One region of the Streptomyces sp. NPDC085481 genome, then DNA from elsewhere that is predicted to be linked to it. Evidence: riboswitches for the same ligand, from Rfam matches in the RefSeq annotation. Region 1 holds a riboswitch; each other region holds the start of a gene.

The links. Region 1 has a riboswitch for cobalamin ahead of metE (5-methyltetrahydropteroyltriglutamate--homocysteine S-methyltransferase). Riboswitches for the same ligand answer to the same signal wherever they lie in the genome.
Region 2: another riboswitch for cobalamin. It lies ahead of ACIGEZ_RS00325 (cobalamin biosynthesis protein); the one in region 1 lies ahead of metE (5-methyltetrahydropteroyltriglutamate--homocysteine S-methyltransferase).
Region 3: another riboswitch for cobalamin. It lies ahead of ACIGEZ_RS07345 (ABC transporter substrate-binding protein); the one in region 1 lies ahead of metE (5-methyltetrahydropteroyltriglutamate--homocysteine S-methyltransferase).
Region 4: another riboswitch for cobalamin. It lies ahead of cobN (cobaltochelatase subunit CobN); the one in region 1 lies ahead of metE (5-methyltetrahydropteroyltriglutamate--homocysteine S-methyltransferase).

The regions. Positions count from the first base shown of each region.
Region 1 is NZ_JBITTJ010000007.1:18,975-23,341, forward strand. Features, by position in the region: gene ACIGEZ_RS16615 (glycosyltransferase family 2 protein) at 1-383, shown strand, start outside; gene metE (5-methyltetrahydropteroyltriglutamate--homocysteine S-methyltransferase) at 436-2,727, opposite strand; cobalamin riboswitch at 2,875-3,080, opposite strand; gene lysA (diaminopimelate decarboxylase) at 3,178-4,367, opposite strand, start outside.
Region 2 is NZ_JBITTJ010000001.1:56,121-60,487, forward strand. Features, by position in the region: gene ACIGEZ_RS00310 (alpha/beta hydrolase) at 1-1,106, opposite strand, end outside; gene ACIGEZ_RS00315 (anion permease) at 1,446-2,720, shown strand; gene ACIGEZ_RS00320 (hypothetical protein) at 2,737-2,958, shown strand; cobalamin riboswitch at 3,100-3,235, shown strand; gene ACIGEZ_RS00325 (cobalamin biosynthesis protein) at 3,269-4,243, shown strand; gene ACIGEZ_RS00330 (cobyric acid synthase) at 4,240-4,367, shown strand, end outside.
Region 3 is NZ_JBITTJ010000002.1:327,400-331,766, forward strand. Features, by position in the region: gene ACIGEZ_RS07340 (FecCD family ABC transporter permease) at 1-813, opposite strand, end outside; gene ACIGEZ_RS07345 (ABC transporter substrate-binding protein) at 822-2,057, opposite strand; cobalamin riboswitch at 2,287-2,471, opposite strand; gene ACIGEZ_RS07350 (hypothetical protein) at 2,845-3,003, opposite strand; gene ACIGEZ_RS07355 (hypothetical protein) at 3,374-3,793, shown strand; gene ACIGEZ_RS07360 (winged helix-turn-helix domain-containing protein) at 3,868-4,122, shown strand; partial or broken gene ACIGEZ_RS07365 (serine/threonine-protein phosphatase) at 4,174-4,367, opposite strand, start outside.
Region 4 is NZ_JBITTJ010000002.1:281,688-286,054, forward strand. Features, by position in the region: gene ACIGEZ_RS07135 (precorrin-2 C(20)-methyltransferase) at 1-888, opposite strand, end outside; gene ACIGEZ_RS07140 (precorrin-8X methylmutase) at 885-1,553, opposite strand; gene ACIGEZ_RS07145 (cobalamin biosynthesis protein CobG) at 1,550-2,770, opposite strand; cobalamin riboswitch at 2,932-3,066, shown strand; gene cobN (cobaltochelatase subunit CobN) at 3,107-4,367, shown strand, end outside.

The sequences.
Region 1 (4,367 bases):
GATGGCCCGAGGACTTCTTCTTCACCCACGAGGAGACCGACCTCGCCTGGCGCGCCCTCGACGCCGGCTGGACCGTGCGGTACGCCCCCGAGCTGCTGCTCCAGCACCCCAGGACCAGCCCGGCACGGCACGCCGTCTACTACCGGATGACCGCGCGCAACCGCGTCTGGCTGGCCAAGCGGAACCTCCCCGCGGTCCTCGTCCCCGTCTACCTGGGGGTGTGGATCCTGCTCACCCTGGCCCGTACGCGCTCCCTTTCCGGCCTCGCCGCGTGGTTCCAGGGCTTCGCCGAGGGAGCGCGCCGCTCCGGCGGGCCGAGGCGGCCCATGCGCTGGGCCACCGCCTGGCGCATGGCCCGCCTCGGGCGGCCGCCGGTCATCTAGCGGCCGGTCGCCTGGCCGCCGGTCGTCTGTCCGCCGGCCCCTGGCCGGCCGGTCACGACGTCGGCAGCTCCTCCCGGACCGTGCGGGCCGCGGCCACCAGGTGCTCGAGGGCCGCACGGGTCTCCGGCCAGGCGCGGGTCTTCAGGCCGCAGTCCGGGTTGACCCACAGCCGCTCCGCGGGGATCGCCGCGAGGCCCGTACGGAGCAGGTCGGCGGCCTCCTCGGTGCTCGGCACCCTGGGGGAGTGGATGTCGTAGACACCGGGACCGGCCTCGCGCGGATAGCCGTGGGCGGCGAGCTCGCGGGCCACCTGCATGTGGGAGCGGGCCGCCTCCAGGCTGATGACGTCCGCGTCGAGGTCGTCGATGGCGCCGATGACGTCGCCGAACTCGGCGTAGCACATGTGCGTGTGGATCTGGGTGTCCGGCCGCACCCCGCTCGTGGCCAGCCGGAACGCCTCCGTCGCCCACGCCAGGTACGCGGGCCGGCCCGCCGCCCGCAGTGGCAGGGTCTCCCGCAGCGCCGGCTCGTCGACCTGGATCACCGAGGTCCCCGCCGCCTCCAGGTCGGTGACCTCGTCCCGCAGCGCGAGCGCGACCTGCCGGGCCGTCTCCGCGAGCGGCTGGTCGTCGCGGACGAACGACCAGGCGAGCATCGTGACCGGACCGGTGAGCATGCCCTTGACCGGGCGCGAGGTCAGCGACTGCGCGTACGAGGTCCAGCGCACCGTCATCGGCCCCGGCCGTGACACGTCGCCCGCGAGGATCGGCGGCCTGACGTACCGCGTGCCGTACGACTGCACCCAGCCGTGCCGCGTCGCGAGGTACCCGTGCAGCTGCTCGGCGAAGTACTGCACCATGTCGTTGCGTTCGGGCTCACCGTGCACCAGGACGTCGATGCCGGCCTTCTCCTGGAAGGCGACCACCTCGCGGATCTCCGCCTCGATGCGCTCCTCGTACGCGTCGCCGCCGATCCGGCCCGCCCGCAGGTCGGCCCGCGCCGTGCGCAGCGCGCCCGTCTGCGGGAACGAACCGATGGTCGTGGTCGGCAGCAACGGCAGCCGCAGGTGCGCCCGTTGGGCCGCGGCCCGCTCGGCGTACGGCTGCGAGCGGCGGGCGTCCGTGGCGGTCACCGCCGCCGTACGGGCCCGCACCGCCGGATCGCGGGTCAGCGCGGACGCGGCGCGGGAGGACAACGCGGCCCGGTTCGCGGCGAGCCGCGCGGTGATCGCGCCGGGCCCCTCGGCGAGCCCGCGCGCCAGCGTCGCGATCTCCTCCGTCTTCTGCCGCGCGAACGCCAGCCAGCGCCCCACCTGCGGATCGACGTCCCGCTCGGCCGCCGCGTCGAGCGGCACGTGCAGCAGCGAGCAGGAGGCGGCGACGTCGACGCGGTCGGCGAGCCCGAGCAGGGTCGCGAGCGTGGCCAGCGACTTCTCCAGGTCGTTGATCCACACGTTGCGGCCGTCCACGACCCCGGCGACGAGCCGCTTGCCGGGCAGGCCGCCGGCCGCCGCGAGATCCTCCAGGTTCGCCGATGCAGGACCGGTGAAGTCCAGGGCGAGGCCGTCGACCGGCGCCTTCGCCAGGACGGGCAGCGCGTCGCCGAGCCGGTCGAAGTAGGAGGCGACGAGCAGCCGCGGCCGGTCGGCGAGGGCGCCCAGATCGCGGTACGCGCGGGCGGCGGCGTTCAGTTCGGCGGGCGTGCGGTCCTGCACGAGCGCCGGCTCGTCCAGCTGCACCCACTCCGCGCCCGCCGCCCGCAGATCGGCGAGCACCTCGGCGTACACCGGCAGCAGCCGGTCGAGGAGGGTGAGCGGTACGAAATCGGCCGGGGCGTCCGCGGCCGGCTTGGCGAGCAGCAGATAGGTCACGGGCCCGACCAGGACCGGCCGGGCGGTGAGCCCGAGCCCCAGCGCCTCGGTCAACTCGCCGACCTGCTTGGCCGAGTCGGCGCTGAACACGGTGCCGGGACCGAGCTCGGGCACCAGGTAGTGGTAGTTGGTGTCGAACCACTTGGTCATCTCGAGCGGCGCCACGTCCTGCGTGCCGCGCGCCATGGCGAAGTAGCCGTCGAGCGCGTCGGCGGCCACCGCGGCACGGTGCCGGGCGGGCACGGCGCCGACCATGACGCTGGTGTCCAGGACGTGGTCGTAGAACGAGAAGTCCCCGGTCGGCACTTCCCTGATGCCGCCCTCGGCGAGCCGCCGCCAGGTGGCGCGGCGCAGCCCTGCCGCCGTCTCCTGCAACCGGTCGGCCGTCACCCGGCCGTTCCAGTAGCCCTCGACGGCCTTCTTGAGCTCCCGGTTCGGGCCCTGACGCGGATACCCGTACACGGTGGTGGTCACGGAACTCTCCTTCGCGAGTCGTGTGAAGGATCCCGGTGGACCACGGGGACGCGAAGGAGCGCGGGACACACGGTGGGTGTGCCCGACGTCGCCGACCCGCCCTCGAGGTCACCGGAATCTCCGCGCGCGGTCGTCGCGCACGGGCAGTGGCAGGTCTTCGGACTCGCGAGCACGCCCGGCCCGGCCGACGCAGACGTCGACCGGCGGACACCTACTGGCCGTCGCTTCCCGGACCCGTCTCGGGTCCAGTGCTGTGTGACGGCGGTCGTTCCCGCTCACCGCTGCGGGGCAGTCCCGGATTTTCACCGGGTTCCCTCTTACGACGCATCCCGCCTGGAGGACGGGGCGAACCAGCTGCACCGCACACCCTACGCGCCGGGTGGGAGTGGCGCGTGGGGTTTCGGGGGTGAGGGTTGCGGGGCGGACTCGGGTCGGGTGGTGGGGCGGGCGTCACAGGCCGATGTCGCGGGCGCGCAGGTCGGCCAGGGACTCCCTGCGGACGAGGAGCCGGCTCGTGCCCGCCGAGACGGCGACGACCGGCGGGCGGCCGACCAGGTTGTAAGAGGAGGCCATCGACAGGTGGTACGCGCCGGCCACCGGCAGGGCGAGCAGGTCGCCCGGGTGGATGTCCGCGGGGAGGCTGACGTCCTCGGCGAGGACGTCACCGGCCTCGCAGTGGCGTCCCACGACCGTCGCCCGCAGCGGCCCGGCGGCCGAGGGGCGGCCGATCAGCCGCGGCACGTACCTCACCCCGTACAGCGCCGGGCGCGGGTTGTCGCTCATCCCGCCGTCCACGGCGACGAAGACCCGCTCGGGGGTGGTCTTCACCGCGAGGACCCGGTAGACGGCGACTCCGGCCGGACCGGTCACGGCCCGCCCCGGCTCCACGATCAGCCGCGGTACGGGCAGTCCGGCGCCCGCGCAGCTCTCGATCAGCTCGGCGCGGACCCGGCGGGCGAGCGCGGTCAGGTCGAGCGCGGGGTCGCCCGGCCGGTACGCGATGCCGTGGCCGCCGCCGAGGTCGAGCTCGGGCAGCACGACCCCGTGGGCGTCCCGGGTGCGGGCCATCAGGCCGACCAGCCGGCGCACCGCGACCAGATAGGGCTTGACGTCGGTGATCTGCGAGCCCAGGTGGCAGTGCAGACCGGTGAGTTGCAGCTGCGGCTGGTCGAGGATCCGGGCGATGGCGTGCTGGGCGTGGCCGTCCCGCAGGGAGAGACCGAACTTCTGGTCGTCCGAACCCGTGCGGATCTTGGCGTGGCCGCCCGCGCTGATGCCGGGGGTGACCCGCAGCATCACCTTCTGCCGGCCCTTCGGGCCCACGGCGGCGGCGATCCGGGCGATCTCCGCGGGGCTGTCGATGACGATCCGGCCCACCCCGAGGCGCAGCGCTGTCCGCAGGTCCTCCGGGGACTTGGCGTTGCCGTGCAGCAGGATCCGCTCGGCCGGGAAGCCGGTGGTGACGGCCAGCTCCAGCTCGCCCGCGGAGCAGACGTCCAGACCCAGGCCCTCCTCCTCGACCCAGTGGACCAGCGCGCGGCACAGGAACGCCTTGGCCGCGTAGTGGACCTCGGCCTCGGGGAAGGCGTCGCGGTAGGTGCGGCAGCGGTCGCGGACCTCGGCCTCGTCGAGGACGTAGA
Region 2 (4,367 bases), on a different contig from region 1:
CGGCGCAGGGCCTCCTCGTAGCGCAGGGGGTCGGCGTTCCACATGGCCGCGTGGGGGGCGCCCCGGACGGTGGTCAGGGTGACCAGGTCGGGGCGGAGGGCGGCCAGCTCCTGGGAGCGGGCCCAGGGGGCGATCGTGTCGTCGGGGCCGTGGAAGACCAGGGTCGGCACGCGCAGGGCCTCGGGGTCGGCGGCCTCCTGGAGCCGGTCGCCGTGGAGGCCGGTCCTGCCCTGGGCGGCGCGGACGGCGAGCGGGATCAGCGGGCCTGGGATGCGGCGGGCCGCGGCCAGGTTGCGCAGGGTGGCCTCCCAGTCGAGGACCGGGGAGTCGAGGACGAGGCCGCGGATCCTGTCCCGTACCCCCGAGCTCGCGGCGGCGTGCAGGGCCATCGCTGCTCCGGTGCCCCAGCCGTGCAGGATGACGTGCTCGGCGCCCCGGCGGACGGCGTAGCGGATGGCGGCGTCGACGTCGCGCCACTCGGAGTCGCCGAGATGGGCGAGCCCGTCGGGGGAGGCGGGCGCGCCCTCGTCGCCCCGGTAGGCGGGGATGAGGACGGGAATGCGCCGGCGGTGGAGGAAGGGGAGCAGGTTGAGCGGGTGCTCGCGGGTGGCGCCGAGTCCGTGCAGGGCGATCACCCAGGTGAGGCGGGGTCCGGGGACGACCCAGGCGGGCAGGTTGCCGAGTTCGCCGGGGATCTCGACGTCCTCGTAGGGCAGGCCGAGGGCGGTCTCGGGGGTGCCGCAGTGCAGCTGCGGGGTGAAGCGGATCCGGCCGCCGGTGGCGAGGGTGCCGAGCTCGACCCGTTCGAGGCGGCGCACCACGGTGTCGGCGGTGTGCGGGACGCGGTCGAGGACGGGGCCGACGACGGCGTGCAGTCCGGTGGCCTCGATGCCGTAGGTGCCGGCGCGCAGGGAGGCGAGGCTGCGGGTGAGGGTGATCCGGCCGGGTCCCGTGGCGTGCACGGTGAGTTTGGGATCGCCCGGCAGCGGGCGTCCGGACGGCACCTTGAGGGCGGCGTCGCTGGCGTACCGGCCGGCCGCCACCGCGGCCGCGCCGACACCGATCACTGTGGTGACGGCCGCTGCCGTCGCTGTAGCCGGGCGCACGCTCCCAGTGTCGGCAGCCGGGGCCCGCCCTGCCACCGGGCGGGCCCTCCCCGGAGTGACGTGGGTCTCCTCGCGGGCTCCTCCGAAGGGCTGAAGTGGTCCACGGGACGGAACGGGGCGAGAGTGGCGGAAGGCGCACGTGTCGCATCCGTCCAGGAACGGCACGGCTTACCCGGGGTCGCACCCTGACCGCATCGTGGACAGGAGGTCCGTCCACCCCGTAAGCGGAATCTCCTGACCCCGGTTCGGGACACCACACCGCCCGGCCCAGTTCACCTTCCGTTCACTCAGGTTGACTACGTTCAACCAGCCACTGACGTCAAACGATTGCCTGGGTAAATGGAACACATCACGCTGCTGCTCGCGATTGTGGTCGTGACAGCTCTCGTGTTCGATTTCACGAACGGTTTCCACGACACCGCCAACGCGATGGCGACGACCATCTCGACCGGTGCTCTCAAGCCCAAGACGGCGGTGGCCATGTCCGCCGTGCTGAACCTCGTCGGCGCGTTCCTGTCCGTGGAGGTCGCCAAGACGATCTCCGGCGGGATCATCAACGAAGAGGGCATTCGTACCGAAGTGATCTTCGCGGCGCTCGTCGGCGCCATCCTGTGGAATCTGCTGACCTGGCTGCTCGGCCTGCCGTCCAGCTCCTCCCACGCCCTGTTCGGCGGCCTCATCGGCGCCGCGGTCATGTCGGCCGGCTGGGGTGCCGTCAACGGCTCGACCATCGTCACCAAGGTCCTGATCCCGGCGGTCGCCGCCCCGATCGTCGCCGGTCTCGCCGCGATGGCCGCCACCAAGCTGACCTACCGGATCGGCGCCAACCCGAAGACGAAGGCCACGGCCAAGGGCTTCCGGGCCGGCCAGATCGCCTCCGCCGGTCTCGTCTCGCTCGCCCACGGCACCAACGACGCCCAGAAGACGATGGGCATCATCACCCTCGCCCTGGTCACCGGCGGCGTCCTCGCCCCCGGCTCCAACCCCCCGATGTGGGTCATCGTCGCCGCCGGTCTCGCGATCGCGCTCGGCACCTACCTCGGCGGCTGGCGCATCATCCGCACCATGGGCAAGGGCCTCACCGACCTCCAGCCGCAGCAGGGCTTCGCCGCCCAGACCAGCGCCGCCACGGTCATCCTGGCCTCCTCGCACCTCGGCTTCTCCCTCTCCACCACCCAGTCCTGCTCGGGTGCCGTGATGGGCGCGGGCCTCGGCCGCAAGGGCGGTGTCGTCCGCTGGTCGACCGCCACCCGGATGTTCGTCGCCTGGGGTCTGACCCTGCCCGCCGCGGGCCTGGTCGGCGCCGCCGCCGAGTTCCTCACCAAGCAGGGCACCTGGGGCATCGTCGCCGTCGCGATCCTCCTGATCGCCGGCTCCGGCGTCATCTGGTCGCTGTCCCGCCGCAAGCCGGTCGACCAGCACAACGTCACCGCCGACGACCTGGACGCGCAGGCCGAGCCCGCGGGCGTCGTCACCACCGCCATCGCGGCCGTCACCCCGCCGCCGCCGGCCGGCTCCGTCGCCGCCGTCACGGACGAGGACCTGAAGACCACCATCCCCGCCCCGAGCCCGGCGGACCCGGCCGCTCCCCCGGCCCCCGCCGCCGCGGTCTAAGGAACTGGAACCAAGCATGAAGATCGACTGGGCAGCTCTCGGCTCCGTCTTCGGAGTCAGCCTCGTGGCGACCGTCGCCCTCGTGGGCCTGTTCACCCTCGGCGTCGTCGGCCTCTCCAAGCAGGAGGAGGCCGCGGCGAACGGTGGCTCCGCCACCCTGGCCCGCACCGGCGCCTACGCCTGCTTCGCGCTGTGCGCGGCAGCCGTCGCGTACGGCATCTACCTGATCGTCGTCTGACCCGCGACACCTCGTCGTGCCCGGCACGACACCCTTCCGGCCGGGCGGCCCGCACCTCGCGTGCGGGCCGCCCGGCCGTCGTGTCTGTGGCGCTTCGCACAGTGACCCGACGCAGGTCAAAGGTGAGTTGACGGCTCTTCGCGCAGCGTGGTGGACTGCCGAGGCCATTACGGCGGCAAGCAGAGGAAGTCCGGTGCGAATCCGGCGCGGTCCCGCCACTGTGACCGGACCCGAGCGGTCCGGGAGTCAGGAACTCTCGCCGCCGGTCACGTCGATCCAGGGCGCGGACCCTGAGTGAGGACCTAGCGCCATGCCCGGCCGCAGCAGTGCCAGCCCCCCGTTCCCGGGCGGATTCGCGTACGGAGCGGCCGCCGGCCTCGCCGTCGACCTGCTCCTCGGCGACCCCCGCCGCGGGCATCCCGTCGCCGCGTTCGGCCGCGCCGCCGCCGCCGTCGAGCGCCGGCTGTGGCGCGACGACCGCGGCCGCGGCGCCCTGCACACCGCCCTCTGCGCCGGCTCGACCGTGGCGCTCGGCGCCCTCGCCGCCCGTACGGTACGGGGCAGCCGCACCGCCTCGATCGCCCTGACCGCCGCCTCCGTATGGGCCGTCGTCGGCGGTACGACGCTGGGGCGCGAGGCCCGCGCCATCGGCGGGGCGCTGGCGGCCGGGGACCTGGAGGTGGCCCGGGAGCGGCTGCCGCACCTGTGCGGGCGCGACCCGCACTCCCTGGACGGGCCCGCGATGGCCCGGGCGGTCGTCGAGTCGGTCGCCGAGAACACCTCCGACGCCGTCGTGGGCGCCCTGTTCTGGGGCGCGGTCGCGGGCGTGCCGGGCCTGGTCGGCTTCCGGGCGGTGAACACCCTGGACGCGATGGTCGGCCACAAGTCCCCGCGGTACCGGCGGTTCGGCTGGGCCTCGGCCCGCCTGGACGACCTCGCAGGCTGGCCGGGCGCCCGGCTCACCGCCGTACTCGCCACCGTCGCCGGGGGGAATCCGCGCGGTGCGCTGAGGTCCTGGCGTACGGACGCGTCGAAGCACCCGAGCCCCAACGCGGGCCCGGTGGAGGCCTCGTTCGCGGGGGCGCTCGGCGTACGGCTCGGCGGCACCCTGGCGTACGGCGGCCGCGTCGAGCACCGTCCCGTACTGAACGGGGAGGGCCGGGCCGTCGAGGTCGCGGACATCGACCGGGCGGTACGGCTCTCCCGCCGGGTCACCGCACTGACCCTGGCCGCCTGTGTGGGCGGCCGGCTGATCGCGAGCAGGCTGAAGCGGAGGAACGCATGAGGGGTGGGGGGCTGCTCGTCGCCGGCACCACGTCCGACGCGGGCAAGAGCGTCGTCACGGCCGGCATCTGCCGGTGGCTGGTCCGGCAGGGGATCAAGGTCGCGCCGTTCAAGGGACAGAACAT
Region 3 (4,367 bases), on a different contig from region 1:
GGTCCCGAACAGCGCCAGATCTCGGCTGCGGCGGACGTTCAGGCCCATGGTGCGGGCGTAGTCCTCGCCGAGCAGCAAGGCGTTGAGACGCTTGGCGGTCAGCAGCGCGGTCAGCAGGCCCGCGCCGATGACGGGCAGCATGACCTGGAGGTCGGGCCAGGTCGTGGCGCTGAAGCTGCCCAGGCCCCACATGACGAACTGCTGGGCGCGCTCGGGCCGGGCGTAGACGAGCATCACTCCGACCACCGCGGTGGCCGCCGAACCGATCATGACTCCGATGACGAGCAGGGTGACGGCCGACTGCACCCACCGCGCGAGGAGCAGGACGAGGGCCAGTACGGCGGCGGCGCCGAGCGAGGCGGCGAGGACGACGCCCAGGCGCCCCAGGCCGGCCAGGTTCCCGGTGAAGCTTCCGGCGACTCCGCCCGTGCCGACGACCACGGCGGCGACGCCCATGCTGGCGCCCGAACTCACCCCGAGGGAGAACGGATCGGCCAGCGCGTTGCGGAACAGCGTCTGCATCTGCACGCCGGCCACCGCGAGGGCGGCGCCGACGGCGGCGGCTGTCAGCGCGCGCGGCAGCCGGACCTGCTCGACGATCACCGTCCAGCGCGGGTCGGTGGCGGTGCCGCCGAACAGGACCCGGACCACGTCCGCGACCGGCACCCGGTGGGAGCCGGTCGCGATGGTGAGCACGAACAGCGCGGCCGTGCCGGCGGCGAGGGCGAGGACGACAGCGAGGCGCCGCCGCCCCGGCCGCAGCGCCCGGGAGGCGTCCGGGACGTCAGGCGAGGCGGTCGGCGCGGTTGCCATGTGGGTCGTCACGCCTTGGGTACCTGCGTGTAGAAGGTGAAGGCATGGTCCTTCGCCTGGTCCGGGTGGATCAGCGCGAAGAGGTCGGCGAGAACCAGGTCGGGGCGCAGCACGCCGCGTTCGAAGTAGTCGTTGCCGCCGCCGGGGCCGAGCGCCTTGGTGTTCGTCCAGACCGCACCGCCGGTGAGGGCCTTCAGCTGCCCGTATCGGTTGTCGGCCTTGACCGCGTCGGCGGTGGACGTCCACTTCTGGTCGGCGATCCAGACCGGGGCCTCGCCGCCCTTGGCATACACGGCCTCGAAGTTCAGCTGGAGGTTGCCGGTACCCGCCTCACCGGCCCAGGGGTAGGTGCCGCCCGCATCCTTGATCAGCTGGGCGGCGTAGCTGCCGCCGGCGGGCATGTACCAGGTGCCCTGGTACATCGTGCCGGGCAGCACCTCGACGGGCTTGCCCGCCGCGACTGCCTGCGCGCCCTTCTCGGCGACCTTCCGGTAGTCGCCCTCGACGGTGTCGAACACCTCGCCGGCGCGCTTCTCCGCTCCCGTGAGCGCGGCCATCGCTTTGACCCACTCGGCGCGGCCGAGCGGACTGGACTCCAGCCACTCGGCGTTGGCGACCACGGCGATACCGGCCTGACGCAGCTTGGGGTACTGCGGGTCGTCGGTGCCCTGGGTCATCAGCACGTCCGGCTTGGCGCCGATCACTGTCTCGGCGTTGAGGGTGCGGTCCTTGGCGTACTCGGTGACCTTGCCCGCCTTCGCCCGTTCGATCACCTGGGCGGAGGAGATGTTCGCGACGCTCGCGACACCCGTCAGGACGTCCAGGGTGCCGGTCTCGGTGAGCAGCGGCAGGTGAGTGGTGGAGGCGGAGTACAGGCTCTTGACGGGAACGGTGACCTGCTGCGCGGACGCCAGCTCACCGGTCAGCTCCGGCTTCGGCGCACCGCACTTGACCAGCACGTACGACTCCGGCTTGCCCTTGGGATAGGGCTCGTTGACGGTGAGGACCTGGTAGCTCTTCTCGTACCGGAGCGTGAAGTTCTTGGCGTGCTTCACCGTCGACTTGACCGGGAAATAGTCCTTGGCCGGGTCGAAGTCCTTGACGCAGCCCTCCCCGGCGGCGTGGGCCTTGGCGTCGGCGGGCGGGCCGGCGTCGCTGCCACACGCGGTGAGCGTGAGGGCGACCGTGAGGAAGGCTGCCGCGGCGGCCTGACGACGGCCGGGCATGACGGATCGTACGGACAAGGTGACTCCTGGTGGCATACGTGGGCAGCGCGCACCGGCAATCCGGGGCGCGCGTGATGCGGCGTACGGGAAGGACCCGCTGGGGGAGGAGGCCGTCAGACCCTGAGGGAGCGGGCTCGTGCGTCAAGCCGGGCAGGTTGGCCCCACAGGGCCTCGGGCAGCGCAGAGCTGCCGCCGTGGGTACGCAGGCACACGGGTGCCACCGCCTCTCCTGGGGAAATCCGCCCCGTACATCGAGGTGCGACGGCGTGAGTCTCCTGACTCGGGATCAAAGCTTCTCCGGCCTTCCCACCCCCGGATGGGGCGGTGGCCATGGCGGAGTCGCTCCCCCTACACAGTGGCGGTACCGTGCCGGAATCTCACCGGCTTCCTCGTTCCGCCGTCGCTGGTCGGACGGAAGCATCGCAGAACCGGCCACGGCCACGCCAGACCCACAACTGTGCGACCAGCCACACGAGGTGTCGCCTTGAGGTGACCCGCGCCAACGGGATGCGGCACAGGAAGGCGGGCGTGATGACGTCCCCACGATGCCCCTGCACGGGCCCGGATCACCGCGCGGGTGCCGGCGCTGCGGGGGCTTCTGGTGCGGAATCCCCCGCCAGACCATGTGCCGGCTCACCTCCCACAGTGCCCAGACGGACCACGCCACCAGGCAGACCCGGAGTCGGAACAGCCCTGCGTGATAGCCGCCCTCCCACTGCGGGATCAGGAACATCAGACTGGTGACGGCCACGATGACGACCCCCAGCAGCACGCACTGCCCCGCGTACCGGGTGGCCCGCTTGCCTCAGTAGTCGAAGACTGCCGCCGCCGCGACCGTCTCCACCAGCGCGCCGGCCAGGAACACCACCCCCATGACCCGCCCGCCGAAGGTCAGTGCTCTGAGGGTGTCCGTCAGCCCCACCCGGAAGAGCACGGCGGCGGACACCAGGAGCCCGAGCGTCATCAGACCGGCTTGGGCGCGCCTCCACCAGCGACGGTCCGGCCACAGGTCAGGGTCGGCGCGCCATCGGACCCGCCCCAGCTGCTGTACCTGCTGGACTCTGCCGACCGGTTACCGCCGCTGCAGGTCGGCCGCGGGTAGGCACCGGCGAGAGGTGCACCCGCACGCGGCGTTCTTCGGGTGCGCCCCGGGAGGTGACGCAGAATCATTCTCGCCGGGGGAGGCGTCGGCCGGGTGGGGGATGGCATGGACCGGCGCGGTGGCGTAGCCGCAGAGCGTGCGCTGCCACCCTTGGCAAATAGTTGCTAAGGTGGAAAGTAATTTCCGATTGGACATGCTCATGGATGTCCAAAGCTGTACAGGGGGAGTAGTGGTGAGTGAACAGGCGGATGCGGTCGCGTCGTTGGAGGGCGTTGCCCGGATCGAGGCGACCACGCTGGGGCGCAGCGGCTGGTACGTCGGCTACCTGTGGGTCTTCGCGGCGTGGCAGCTCATCCTCGTTCCCGCGGTGCTGCTGTGGCGCGGACCGACAGGGGTGATCGTCAGTACGCTGGCGAACGCCCTGATGGTCATGGGGTTGTCCGTGTTCGCCGCGCGGCAGCCCGTGGTGCCTCGTGGCTTCGCGGGCCGGCACCTCAGGGTGATCGGTGCTTGGGCGGTTGCCTACGTCCTCGCTCTCGTGGTCGGCTTCACCGCCTTCGTGGGCAGTGTCGCCTTCTCGGCCGCGGCTGCTCTCGTGTGCGCGCTGCCGGCCGCTGCCGCCGCGGTTCGGCGGGGGGGACGTGCCGCGTGATGGCGGAAGGCTCGGCGGGCGCGGGGCGGGATCCCCACCCTCGACATGATCTGGCACCCCTTCTGGCGTCGGCTGTGCGCCTGTCGATCGTCGCGGCTCTTGCCGCCGTGGAGAAGGCCGAGTTCGCCTATGTGCGGGATCTCGTGGAGATCACCGACTCGGCGCTGTCGAAACAGGTCTCGCGCTTGGAGGAAGCGGGCTGGGTGGCGGTTGAGAAGGGGCAGGTGGGACGCCGGCCGCGGACCTGGTTGCGCCTGACCGAGGAAGGGCTGACCGCCTACCGGCGCCACCTCGTCGCTCTCGCCGCCATTGCGGGCCCACTGCACTGACGCGGGAGAAGCGAACGCACGCGAGCCCCAAGAGGGCTGTGTAGGTGCCTTCGTGTCCCCCGCCACGTCGTAGGCGGGCTCCAGGACTCCGGCGACCGCGACGCGCGGCAGCGGGGACCACTGGATCTCCGCGGCGACGCCCATCGGTTCGCGGCGGCGGGTGCGGAAGAAGAGGTCGGTGTAGCGGTTCTTGGTCTGCATTATGTCGGCGACCAAGCCCGCGATCCTGCGCAGGATGCGGCGAT
Region 4 (4,367 bases), on a different contig from region 1:
CCGCTGCTGCCCGGCGCGCAGCACCGGGACCCGGTCGAGGTACGTCGTGTAGCCGACCAGGTCGTCGGCGTTGACGAGCGCGCCGCGCGACTCGGGGGTCAGCCAGGGCGCCCCGGCCGGCCCCGTACCGACCACGACGACCTCGCCCCGCTCCCGTACCGGCGGGGTCCGGTCGATCCGCGAGGGCAGCACCGCCACCGAGAAGTACGGCACGGAGGACGCGTCCACCTCGTCGAGCCGCTCGGTCCGCTCCCCCGCCATGAAGGCGCGCTCCACGTACCGCGCGTCCTCGAGGCGACCCGCCCGCTCGAGGGCGCGCCGCACGGTCGGGAAGGTCCGGCCAAGCTTCATCACGACGGCCGAGTCGGTGCCCGCGAGGCGCGCGGTGAGCTCGTCCTCCGGCAGCGTGCCGGGGATGATCGTCAGCACCTCCTCCGCCTCGCACAGCGGCTCCCCGAGCCGCGCCGCGGCCGCGCTCACCGACGTGACGCCGGGGATGACCTCGGTGTCGTAGCGGTGCGCGAGCCGCTTGTGCATGTGCTGGTACGAGCCGTAGAACAGCGGGTCGCCCTCGGCGAGCACGGCGACCGTGCGCCCGGCGTCGAGGTGGGCGGCGAGCCGCTCCGAGGCCTCCTCGTAGAAGTCGTCGAGGGCGCCGCGGTAGCCGCCGGGGTGGTCGGTGGTCTCCACCGTGAGCGGGTACATCAGCCGCTCCTCGATGTGGTCCTCGCGGAGGTGCTCGGCCGCGATCGACCGGGCGATGGACCGCCCGTGGCGGGCCGAGTGGTACGCGATCACGTCGGCGGCCGCGATCGCCTTCACGGCGGCGACCGTCATCAGGTTCGGGTCGCCGGGCCCGAGCCCGACCCCGTACAGCTTCCCGCTCATGCCTGGGTCTCCCGGGTCTCCTGGATCTCCGCCTCGTGGGCGATCGCGTTGATCGCGGCCGCGGTCATGGCGCTGCCGCCGCGCCGGCCCCGCACGACCAGGTACTCGAGGCCCAGCTCCTGGGCCGCCAGGGCGTCCTTCGACTCGGCGGCGCCGATGAAGCCGACCGGGATGCCGAGGACGGCCGCGGGCCGGCCCGCGCCCTTCGCCACCATCTCCAGGAGGTGGAACAGCGCCGTCGGAGCGTTGCCGATGGCCACGACCGACCCTTCGAGCCGGTCCCGCCACAGCTCCATGGCCGCCGCCGACCGCGTGGTGCCGAGCTCGGCGGCGAGCGCCGGGACGGACGGGTCGGACAGGGTGCAGACCACGTCGTTGCCGGCGGGCAGCCGCTTGCGGGTGACCCCGCTCGCGACCATCTGCGCGTCGCACAGGATGGGCGCGCCCGCGCGCAGGGCGGCGCGGGCCGCGGCCACCACGCCGGGCGAGTAGGCGATGTCCCGGACGAGGTCGGTCATGCCGCAGGCGTGGATCATCCGCACCGCGACCTGCGCGACGTCGGCGGGCAGGCCCGCGAGGTCCGCCTCGGCGCGGATCGTGGCAAAGGACCGGCGGTAGATCTCCGTGCCGTCCTTCTCGTACTCGAACATCCTGTTCTCGCTCATCTCGTGGTGCGGGCCGTGGCTACTGCTTCGGTCAGGGAGGTACGGGGGGTGGGGACGCCGTCCACCAGGTAGTCGCCGTCACCGGTGGCGAGGACGTCGACCCAGGCGCCGTGTGGGTGTCCGCAGCGCCGCTCGCACCCGGAGAAGTGCACGGGCAGCTCCCCCCGGGGCGCCCGCGCGGCCTCCGCCCGCACGTCGGCGAGCGACTTGGCGCAGCCGGGGCGACCGGTGCAGGCGCTGACGCCGACGGAGGGCGCGTCGGGGCGGGTGATCAGCCCGTACGAGGCGAGCTCGGCGAGCCGTCCGTGCCCGGCGGCGACGACCACCCCGCGCCAGGGCGTGAACCGCACCTCGCCGGCCGGCAGCAGCGCCCGCAGCTGAGCGGCGGTCAGCCGCCCGAGCGGCGCGAGGACGTGCAGGGCGCGGGGTCCGAGGGGTCCGGGGAGGAGCGGCGGGGGTACGGGCCGCGGGAGTACGGGTACGGGCTCGGCGCCGATCCCGGCGCGCGCCAGGGCGCCGGCCGGGTCCGGTCGGTGCCCCTCGGGCAGCTCGCGCACGCGCCAGGCCCCGTTGCCCGCGGCCCGGGCGGCGTCGAGGAACGCCCCGGCGGCGGCGAGGGCGGCACGGGGCGCGTCGGCGGCGGCGATGCGGAGGACCGGCCCGCCGACGCGCAGCAGCACCGTCGGCCCTTCTGCGAGCAAGGTCACATCCCCGCCGAGCCCCGCGACATCGCCCCGCCCGTCGTCCAGGACGAACAGGAACCGCCCCGAGAGCGCCGCCGTCCAGGGCTCGGCGCACAGCAGGGCGTCCAGCTCCCGGGCCCACAACTGCACGTCCGCGTACCCGAGTCCGTCCAGCCCCGCGGCCGGCGAGGCGACGATGTTGCGGGCCCGCTCGTGGGTGGGGGAGGGCAGCAGCCCGGCCCGGTCGAGCAGGCCGGCCAGCGCACCGCCACAGCCCTCACCGAGCCCGCGCAGCTCCACGTTCCCGCGCGAGGTGACGCTGACGCACCCGTCGCCGAGCGACTCCGCCGCGTCGGCGAGGACCTCGACCTGATGCGCCGTCAACCGCCCGCCGGGCAGCCGCAGTCGGGCCAGCCGGCCGTCGTCGGCGGAGTGCAGGCGCAGCGCACCCGGGCAGGCGTCGCCGCGGTCCCGTATGAGAGGTTCGCCCGGTTCGGGCGAGGTGCGTGGGGTGGCCGGCATGGCGGCGAGCATACCCACGGCCACGTCCGCTCCCACCTGCTCGGACGACGGGTGTGACGGGCGCGACGCGGGGGACGCGAGGTGCCGCGGCGGGCCCGGCGCGGCGGCGCCGCCCCCCGGCGGTGTGACCCGGCCGACTCCCCGCCCCCGCCCCACCGACCGCGCCACGATCTAGGATGCAGATCGGCATGGGGTCCCAGGACCCCGGGGAGGAAGCCCGGTGTGAATCCGGCGCGGTCCCGCCACTGTGAGCCGGTCCCGTGTTCCGGGGCCGGTGAGTCAGGAACTCCCGCCGTCCATACGACCACCCGGGGCGCGGACAACCCCGAGGAAGGGCCTGAGCTCGCCATGCTCCTGCTGCTGTCGCACTCCGACACCGACCTGCTCAGCGCCCGAGCGGCCACCGCCGCCGCGCCCGACTCCCCGGTCCGGTACCGGTTCGCCAACCCCGCCCGGCTCCCGCTCGCCGACCTGCCCGCCCTGCTCGAAGGCGCCGAGCTCGTCGTCGTCCGCCTGCTCGGCGGGCTGCGGTCCTGGCAGGAGGGCCTCGACGCGGTCCTGGCCGCCGGGAAGCCGGTGGTGGTGCTCAGCGGCGAACAGGCGCCCGACGCCCAGCTGATGGAGGCGTCCACCGTCCCCGTCGGCGTCGCCACCGAGGCCCACGCCTACCTGGCGCACGGCGGCCCGGGCAACCTGGAGCAGCTGGCCCGGTTCCTGTCCGACACGGTGCTGCTCACCGGTCACGGCTTCGAGCCCCCGGCGCCCGCGCCCACCTGGGGCCCGCTGGAGCGCGTCTCCAAGGCCGCGGACGGCGCCCCGACCATCGCGGTGCTCTACTACCGCGCCCACCACATGAGCGGCAACACCGCCTTCGTCGGCGCCCTGTGCGACGCCGTCGAGGAGGCCGGCGGCCGGGCCAAGGCGCTGTACGTGGCCTCCCTGCGCGCCCCCGAGCCGGAGCTGCTCGACGAGCTGCGCGGCGCCGACGCGATCGTGACCACCGTCCTCGCCGCCGGCGGCACCAAGCCCGCCGAGGCGCAGGCCGGCGGCGACGAGGAGGCCTGGGACGCGGGCGCGCTCGCCGCGCTCGACGTGCCGATCCTGCAGGCGCTGTGCCTGACGGGCTCGCGCGCCGCGTGGGAGGAGAACGACGAGGGCCTGTCGCCGCTGGACGCGGCGAGCCAGGTCGCCGTCCCCGAGTTCGACGGCCGGCTGATCACGGTCCCGTTCTCGTTCAAGGAGATCGACGAGGACGGCCTCCCGGCATACGTCGCCGACGCCGAGCGCGCCGCCCGCGTCGCCGGCATCGCCGTACGGCACGCCCGCCTGCGCCACATCCCGAACGCCGAGAAGAAGCTGGCGCTCGTCCTGTCCGCGTACCCGACGAAGCACTCGCGGATCGGCAACGCGGTCGGTCTGGACACCCCCGCCTCCGCGGTGGCGCTGCTCGACCGGCTCATCGCGGAGGGCTACGACTTCGGCCCGGTCGAGGACATCCCGGGCCTGGTGTCCGGCGACGGCGACGAGCTGATCTACGCCCTGATCGAGGCCGGCGGCCACGACCAGGACTGGCTCACCGAGGAGCAGCTGGCCCGCAACCCGGTCCGGA